2 regions of the Pseudoalteromonas lipolytica genome follow, and region 2 is predicted to be linked to the other one. Evidence: predicted binding sites of a transcription regulator. Region 2 holds the regulator's gene; the other holds the start of a gene.

Region 1 (4,397 bases), 290 kb from region 2:
GTAATAAAATGCCTCCCGATTTCTTGAAGACATTTTCATAAGCATCTAAAACGGTTTTATTAGCTTGGTCGCCAATCGCATGGGTATTCGCGCTAAAGCCGTGTGAAAAACTTAAGGTAAATAGTTGTTCAAGCTTTTCTTGCGTTTCGAGCATTAAGCCATGATGGTTTTTGCGATCAGCGTACTCATTAATTAATGCAGCGCCTCGACTGCCTAATGCACCATCTGCATAGACTTTTACACTGCCAATGGAGAGCATGTCGTTCATATCTTTATAGCGACCAGCTTTAAGCATGGTTTCGAGCTTTGGATCGCCAGCACTGAGCATAGCAACAATTCTAACAGGCAGGTTATTGTGTTCTGCACGCTGTTTATACACTTGCCACGTATCGTAGTCTATACCTGCATCGTGTGCTGATGTAATGCCTAAACTGAGTAGGTGATTACCAGCGTTATCAAGTGCGCGATTGATACTCGCGTGATCTGTCTTGGGGATGTGTTGCGTTACTAATGTTTCTGCTTTATCAATAAACACCCCTGATGGCTGACCCGAAGGAAGTTTAATTATTTCGCCTCCAGAGGGCGTATCTGTTTGCGCCGTTATGCCAGCCAACGCCATTGCTTTTGAATTGACCCACACGGCATGACCATCAACGCGAGACAGCACAACAGGCTTGTCTTTTACGTATTTGTCTAAATCTGCTGCCGTAGGAAATTGACCGCCAGGCCAATGTTCTTGGTTCCAGCCTCGGCCAATTATCCAACCTTGTTTATCTTTAGCGAATTCGGCCAACATTTTACCGACCATATCGACAGATTGGGTATTTCTAACATCCAGTTGTGACAAGTTATTGCCAAGCCCAATTATATGACCATGTGCATCAATAAGCCCGGGCAGCAGTGTTGCCTTTTTACCATCGATCGTTGTCGCATCAGGAAAACTAGCCTTAAGGGAATCATCGCCTGTTTTGACAACTTTTCCATCTTTAAAGACTAAGGTTGAAAATTGCTGTGTCTGACCTTGATAGGTTGGTGTGTAACCATTTACGTTATAAATAACGGTGGTGTTAGCGAAGCAAGATATCGATGCAGTTGCGAGTAAGCTGATAATGAGTTTCATACTATTCTTATTTTTATTGATTTATAAAAACAGTATCAGAGTTGTTGTAAACTGCAAATAATTAGGTAATTAAAACGTGCAAAAGGGTGACTCGCACCCTCAGCATTATTTGCTAGCATATTCATTAAATTCAGCAAACGATAACTTATTGTCTTTATCGCTGTCGTAACTTTTAAAACGAGACCACAGAGCGGGGTCTCGTGCAGATTCAGAACGGCTTAAGAAGCCATCTTCATTACGATCGAGTTGTTTAAATTTTTCTCCAATACTTTCTGTTGCAAAAACCATACTGCTATATAAACCACAGATTATAAGACTGGCGAAAGTGTATTTTGACATTGCTTTAACTCTTGTTTGTTAAGTAGTGCTTAAATTCAAGGAGTGATATTTGCTGATCGTTGTCTGTATCCCATTTAGCCATGTGCTTTTGCAAGTGTGGCTGAGATGCAAGCTCTTCAACACTTAAATAACCATTTTTATCTTTGTCTAAATGATCAAATCGCTGCTTAACATCTAATGCTAAGGTATTGAAGCTTATAGTAATTAAAGTGAATGAAGCAAGTGTCGCAATTTTCATAATAAAACTCCTCAGAAAGTAAAATCCTTTTTGGGAAAAGTGCTTGCCATAATTTAAATCCCAAAATTTAAATCCGTTTACACGCTCCCTCTGGGATTATGGCAAGCACTTTAAGAGGTTAAGGTTTGAATTTTTCAAACTCTTGTTCAGATAATCGCTGATCATTATTTGTATCAAGATCAGTAAATTGCTTAATTAGCTCAGGGTGTTCATTAGCTTCAGAAAGTGAAATTGCATTGTCTGCATTGCTATCAAACTTAGTAAAACGAACATCCATTTGAGATGCCAAAACGGTCGCACTGATAGCCAAAAATATCAGCGAAAAGGCAGCGATAAGTTGTTTCATAACAATCTCCTATAGAATAAACGACTGAAACTCTGGAAATGAAATTTGGCCATCCTCATTACTATCAATTTGAGAAAAATTGCCATGTAACAGTGCGTCCTCAGATGCTTCAGACTCACTTAGCGCGCCATTACTGTCTTTATCAAGTTCATTAAACGTCTCGTTGAGATCAAGCGCGTATGAGCTTATTGATACTAAGCTGGCAAGCATGATTGAAATACAGGCCATCGTTTTCATTTTGTTTCCTAAAATCTATAACTTATTACGGTATTAACAAAAACAATGCCAACTTTAAAATGTGTTTAATATCAATGGTTTAATTGTTTTCTGAGTGGTTTGCTCAGCAATACTTACAAAGAGTTGTGTCTTTTTTGCAACGTTTTTTGGGTTCTAAAGGATTATTCATTTTAAAACAGAGAGTTATATTGTTGCTGATTAGCAACAAAAAAGCATTTATTGGTTAAAAAGTGCTGTTATATAGGCTGGATTCAGCGAGTGTCTAAGTTATTTATCTAATAATCATCTTCTGTCACGTTGAAAAGGATCAGTATGCAAGGTCTCGTTGCGAATAAATTTAAACATGCGCTCGATTGGCGGCCCAGTTTAATTGGCCAGTTTGTCTTTAGCACTTTGTTGTCTTTGCTGCCTTTATCGTTGGTTGTGATCGTGTTTTTAAACGCACTGAATAAACAATTGGCTGTGACACAAAAAATTGTCAGCGATAATTATTTAGTTACAAAGGCGTTTAATAGTTTAAAACAAGATTTAAATAGCCTAGAAAGAGCAACAAGACAAAATTGGGTTTTAAAAAGTGAATCACTCGATACCTTAATTGAAAATAAGTGGCAGTCATCGCTGCAAAGTATTGATGAGCTTATTTTTCTTAGTCCATCGACAGAGTATGTGGCGCAGTGGCAGCAATTGGCAGAAGTACTCAACTTTGCCCAGCAACACTTAGTTGCAGAGCAAAAACAAGATGGTGAATTATTTGCCCCAGCAAGCAAACTTATTGCAGAGCAAACGGTGTGGCTACGTGATCAAAATGAATTACGGATCACAAAGAATCAACAGCAATTAAAGGCGCTTCAAGCGTCGTTTATAAACTGGTTGATTGCATTAATTCCACTCACATTATTAGTAAGTGGTGGGTTTTTATGGCGGATCAGTGGCCGTTTAGGTGAACTAACAAGTGTAATAGATAAACTAGGTCAAGGTCATTGGCAGCAGAAAATTTCTGTACGAGGCTCATCGGAGCTAGTTGAGTTAGGTAATAAATTAGAGTGGGTGCAAGCGCAGCTGCATATGCTAGAGCAACAAAAAGACACCTTTTTACGTCATGTTACTCACGAATTAAAAACACCGCTTGCCTCTATGGTTGAAGGCACTGATTTACTCGCGGATGAAATTGTTGGCCCAATTAATAGCGAGCAGCAAGCTGTCCTTGAGCTAATTACACAGAGTATGGCGCGTTTACGAGTGATGATTGAAAGCTTATTAAATTATAACGCGATTCGTACCAGTAAAGAGAGTGTCACAGAGCTTAACTTCAATAGTATGAAATCGAATATTGAGCGTCACTTTGAACATCGTTTAATTGCGCGAAATCAGTCGTTAATATGGGTAAATGAACTCCCCTCAAAAGCGATGTATATTTCTTCCGAGTTGTTAGAAATGATGCTTGTGCAACTCATTTCCAATGCCTTGAAATTTTCACCTGAACAAGGCGTTGTCACGGTCGAAGCGCGTTATAAACACACTCAGCTTCAAGTGACGGTCAGTGATGTCGGTAAAGGCATTGCTGATTCTGAAAAGACCGCTGTTTTTGGTGCCTTTTATCAGGGGAAAAATGCCAAAGAGCAAACTGAAATGGGCAGTGGTCTTGGCCTCACAATAGTGAAAGAAACGGTTGAGCAACTGAGAGGCACACTTAATATTGCTGATAATGAACCGCAAGGCTGTCGATTTACAGTGACATTACCAATTCAAGTAACCCAAGGAGTTAACTGATATGGGCTTCGTAAATAAAGCCAGTTTTATACCCGCTGTACTCGTTGTATTTTTGACCGGGTGTGCCTTAACACAGCCAACATCATCGACAGCACAAAAAGAGCATAAAACACAGCTAACACCAAAGGAGCAACCTAATCCTAAGCCAAGGCCTAAAAGCGAGCCTGTGTATCCGCCAGCACGTTTGGTTATTGCATGGCATGCAGAGCAATGCGGTGGTTTTAAAAGTACGCCGCAGAAGCAGACGTATGTAGGGCAAAAAGAGTTGATCAGTTTATTTAAATATTTATGTATACACAGTGCCTCAGAACCTAAACAAGCATTGGCATTACTCGAAAGCAGTGATC
Region 2 (4,397 bases):
TGTACACACTATTTTAGTGCCTGTTGATAACAAAAAGAACGATGAAGGCCAGCCATGAGCACACTAAAAGCAGAGCTATTAGCTAAAAGCTATAAGGGTCGCCAAGTTGTAAAAAATGTAGGCCTTGAGGTAGAAGCTGGCAGCATTGTCGGTTTACTTGGGCCAAATGGCGCAGGTAAAACAACCACCTTTTACATGATTGTGGGATTAGTGCCCAGTGACAAAGGTAAAATAAGCATTGATGATAACGACATCACCTTATTGCCAATGCACAGCCGCGCTCGCTTAGGTATTGGCTATTTGCCACAAGAATCATCGATTTTTAGAAAACTGACTGTTTATCAAAACTTAATGGCCATTTTAGAGACCCGTAAAGATCTCAATAAACAAGGCCGCGAAGAAACACTTAACAGCTTACTTGATGAATTTAGCATTCAACACATTCGTGACAGCCAAGGTATGGCATTGTCAGGGGGTGAACGCCGTCGTGTTGAAATAGCACGCGCACTGGCCGCTGACCCTAAATTTATTTTGCTCGATGAGCCTTTTGCTGGTGTTGATCCTATTTCAGTGTTAGATATAAAGAAAATTATTGAGCACTTAAAAAATCGTGGTATTGGTGTATTAATTACTGACCACAATGTGAGAGAAACCCTTGATGTTTGTGAAAAAGCCTACATTGTTTCTCATGGGGAGCTAATTGCATCAGGTACACCTGAACATGTGTTAGCCGACCAAACTGTACGCGATGTGTATCTAGGCGAGCAATTCAGGCTTTAAATACGCCACCGACTAGAGCATCTGCTAGACTTATAACAATGACAATAAATCAAATAAATAGTTAACGGCATCGTGCTATTGTTTGATAAGACTAAAAAGGATTGTTAGGGATACATGAGGCAATCATTACAGCTGCGCATGGGCCAGCAACTTACAATGACTCCACAACTGCAACAGGCTATCCGTTTGTTGCAGCTCAGTACATTGGATCTCCAGCAAGAAATTCAAGAAGCGTTAGACTCTAACCCTTTGCTTGAAGTTGAAGAAGCAGATTATGCAGAAGAGAGTATTGGCAAGAACGAGCAGAAAGCCGAATCTGACGATACCCAACTAAGCGCGTCGGCTGACGAAGCTGCAAGCGAGTACGAGCAAGAAAGCAGTGATGCCCTCAACAAAGACACCGTAAGTGACGACTTAGCAATGGATGTTACGTGGGATGAGTACATGAGTGCTGCCCCATCAAGTTCCTCAGGTCCAATGCCTGAAGATGAATCAATTTACCAAGGCGCATCAACCGAAACTCTCCACGAATACCTAATGTGGCAGTTACAACTGACTCCATTCAGCCCAACAGACGAAGCGATTGCCGTTGCGATTGTTGAGGCAATTGATGATTCGGGTATTTTAACCGTAAGCTGCGAAGACATTGTTGAAAGCTTCAATCAAAATAACGATGAAGAAGAAATCGAACTTGATGAAGTCGAAGCTGTCTTAAAAAGAATCCAATTATTCGATCCTGTCGGTATTGGCGCCCGTAGTTTACAAGAATGTTTGTGTATTCAATTACGCCAATTCGATGCTGACACCCCCTATTTAGCTGAAACTAAAATGGTGTTATCAGAACATATTGAATTATTAGCGAGTCGTGACTATCGCACTTTGATGAAAAAGACTAAGCTTAAAGAAAGTGAGCTGAAAGAAGTCATGACATTGATCCACAGCTTAAATCCAAAGCCTGCGGATACCATTGTTAGAGAAGAGTCTGAATACGTGATACCCGATGTATCCGTAAAAAAAATAAAAGGCCGTTGGGTAGTTGAACTAAACCCAGACTGCATGCCGAAAATCAGAGTGAATAGCCACTATGCGGCGATGTCACGTTCTGTAAAATCAAGCAGTGATAGCCAATTTATTCGCTCTCATTTACAAGAAGCAAAATGGTTTATTAAAAGCTTAGAAAGCCGTAATGACACGTTATTAAAAGTGACTAACTGTATTGTTCAACAACAACAGGCTTTCTTTGAACATGGTCCTGAGGCCATGAAACCCATGGTATTAAATGATGTCGCAGAAATGGTCGAAATGCATGAATCAACAATTTCGCGAGTAACAACACAAAAATACATGCATACCCCGCGGGGAATTTTTGAGTTGAAATATTTCTTCTCCAGCCATGTAAGCACTGAAAATGGGGGTGAGTGTTCATCTACGGCAATTCGCGCTTTAATCAAAAAGCTAATCGCCGCAGAAAACACAGCTAAACCATTGAGTGATAGCAAAATTGCAGATATATTGGCTGAGCAAGGAATTAAAGTAGCTAGACGGACAATAGCAAAATATCGAGAGTCTCTAGCAATACCTCCGTCGAATCAGCGTAAGAGTCTGATTTAGACGTTTTACATAGAAGGAAAATGCTTATGCAACTAAATTTAACTGGTCGTCATGTAGAAATCACAGATTCATTAAGAGACTATGTAAACACCAAGTTTGCGAAACTAGAAAGGCATTTTGACCACATTAATAATGTTCATGTCATTCTAGATGTAGAAAAACTAAGCCAAAAAGCAGAAGCAACTTTACATGTAAACGGAGGCGAGTTATTTGCCTCTACTGAACACCAAGATATGTATGCAGCCATCGACTCGTTAATCGATAAACTTGATCGTCAAGTAATTAAACACAAAGAGAAATTAGCTCGACACTAAATTATGAAACTTAGTTCACTTACTAACCAGGACTGCAGCAAAGCTGCGGTCCTTTTTAATAGCAAAAAAAGAATTCTCGAATTTATCAGCGAACTGGCTCATGAGCAGCTCCCTCATTTATCTCAGCAAGATATACTCAATGCCCTATTGAACAGAGAAAAATTGGGCAGCACGGGTATTGGCCGAGGTATTGCGATTCCACATGGTCGTATGAGCGGTGCAGATCAGCCACACGCATTTGTAATTGTGAGTGAGTCACCTATAAATTTTGATGCAATTGATAATCGTCCAGTGGATATTTTTGTCGCACTCATCGTACCAGATGGTGACTGTCAACTTCATCTAAAGACCTTATCAACAATTGCTGATAGACTTAAAGACAAAGAATTTTGTAAACAGCTACGCAGTGCTAAAACAGATAGTGATCTGTTTAAAGTCATTGCATCAGAGGCATAAATGGAATTAATTATTATCAGCGGTCGCTCTGGTTCAGGTAAATCGGTCGCTTTACGAGTACTTGAAGACTTAGGCTATTACTGCGTTGATAATATTCCTGTAAACCTACTTCCTTCGTTAGTACGCAGTGTGTCAGATAATTACGACAAAATTGCTGTAAGTATCGATGTGCGTAACCTGCCGAAAGAACAGCAAGAATTTAACGATATTCTTGAGTATTTACCGGGCTTTGCAAAACCCACGTTGTTTTATTTAGATAGTGATGATCAAACACTAATCAAACGGTTCTCTGAAACTCGCCGCTTACACCCATTATCGATTGACTCGCTGCCGCTTGATTTAGCGATTAAACAAGAAAAAGTATTACTGGATGTTTTGATCACCCGTGCCGATTTTATGATTGATACGACCGATCTCAGCGTGCATCAGCTTGCCGAATCTATTCGCGAAAAAATACTGGGTAAAAAAGACAAAAAGCTCATTATTACTTTTATGTCGTTTGGCTTTAAGCACGGCATTCCAAAAGAAGCTGATTACGTATTTGATGCTCGCTTTTTACCGAATCCACACTGGGAACCGGATCTAAAACCACTGACAGGCTTAGACCAACCAGTAAAAGATTACCTTGCTAGTCACAGCATAGTGCAAAAGTTTACATGGCAAATTCAAACCTTTGTACAAACATGGCTCCCTCACTTAGAGCGAAATAATCGCAGTTATTTAACCATTGCGATTGGCTGCACAGGTGGACAACATCGCTCGGTTTACTTAGCGCAAACCATTGGTGAGAGCTTTTCGAAAAGTCACGCAAACGTGAAAATACGCCACCGCGAGCAAGATACCCAATAGGCAACGACGATGCATGCTGAAGACACTTTTTTAATCCAAAATAAGCTTGGTTTACATGCACGAGCAGCCACGGTTTTGGCACAACTTGCACTGCAATTCGATGCTAAAATAACGCTTTACCAAGACGATAAAGAAGCCGAAGGCGATAGTGTATTAGCCTTAATGTTACTCGAAAGCAGCCAAGGCAAAGAAGTCCGTGTGGTGTGTGAAGGCCCCGATGCTGACGCAGCACTCAATGCAATAGGCGAATTAATTGCACAACGCTTTCATGAACAAGAATAGCATTTGCTAAGCCTTGACTGTTTACGTTAAACTTGCATTGGGTATTTAAAATTCCTGTTAAATATCCTACTTTTATATCGCTCGCTTCTCTAAAATACATTTTTC

What was found. Region 2 encodes sigma-54, which starts transcription at its own class of promoters, with help from an activator protein. Its sites were predicted from a motif close to GTTGGCACGNNNNTNGNNT; they were not measured.
Region 1: a site for sigma-54 is predicted at 2,315-2,333, ahead of D0907_RS03790 (EF-hand domain-containing protein). Genes of this name have one in related genera too.

Annotation. Positions count from the first base shown of each region.
Region 1 is NZ_CP032090.1:812,085-816,481, forward strand. Features, by position in the region: gene D0907_RS03770 (amidohydrolase) at 1-1,120, opposite strand, end outside; gene D0907_RS03775 (EF-hand domain-containing protein) at 1,226-1,459, opposite strand; gene D0907_RS03780 (EF-hand domain-containing protein) at 1,464-1,697, opposite strand; gene D0907_RS03785 (EF-hand domain-containing protein) at 1,816-2,043, opposite strand; gene D0907_RS03790 (EF-hand domain-containing protein) at 2,053-2,280, opposite strand; gene D0907_RS03795 (HAMP domain-containing sensor histidine kinase) at 2,593-4,050, shown strand; gene D0907_RS03800 (hypothetical protein) at 4,052-4,397, shown strand, end outside.
Region 2 is NZ_CP032090.1:518,524-522,920, reverse strand. Features, by position in the region: gene lptA (lipopolysaccharide transport periplasmic protein LptA) at 1-58, shown strand, start outside; gene lptB (LPS export ABC transporter ATP-binding protein) at 55-780, shown strand; gene D0907_RS02435 (RNA polymerase factor sigma-54) at 895-2,391, shown strand; gene hpf (ribosome hibernation promoting factor) at 2,418-2,705, shown strand; gene ptsN (PTS IIA-like nitrogen regulatory protein PtsN) at 2,709-3,161, shown strand; gene rapZ (RNase adapter RapZ) at 3,162-4,010, shown strand; gene D0907_RS02415 (HPr family phosphocarrier protein) at 4,020-4,292, shown strand.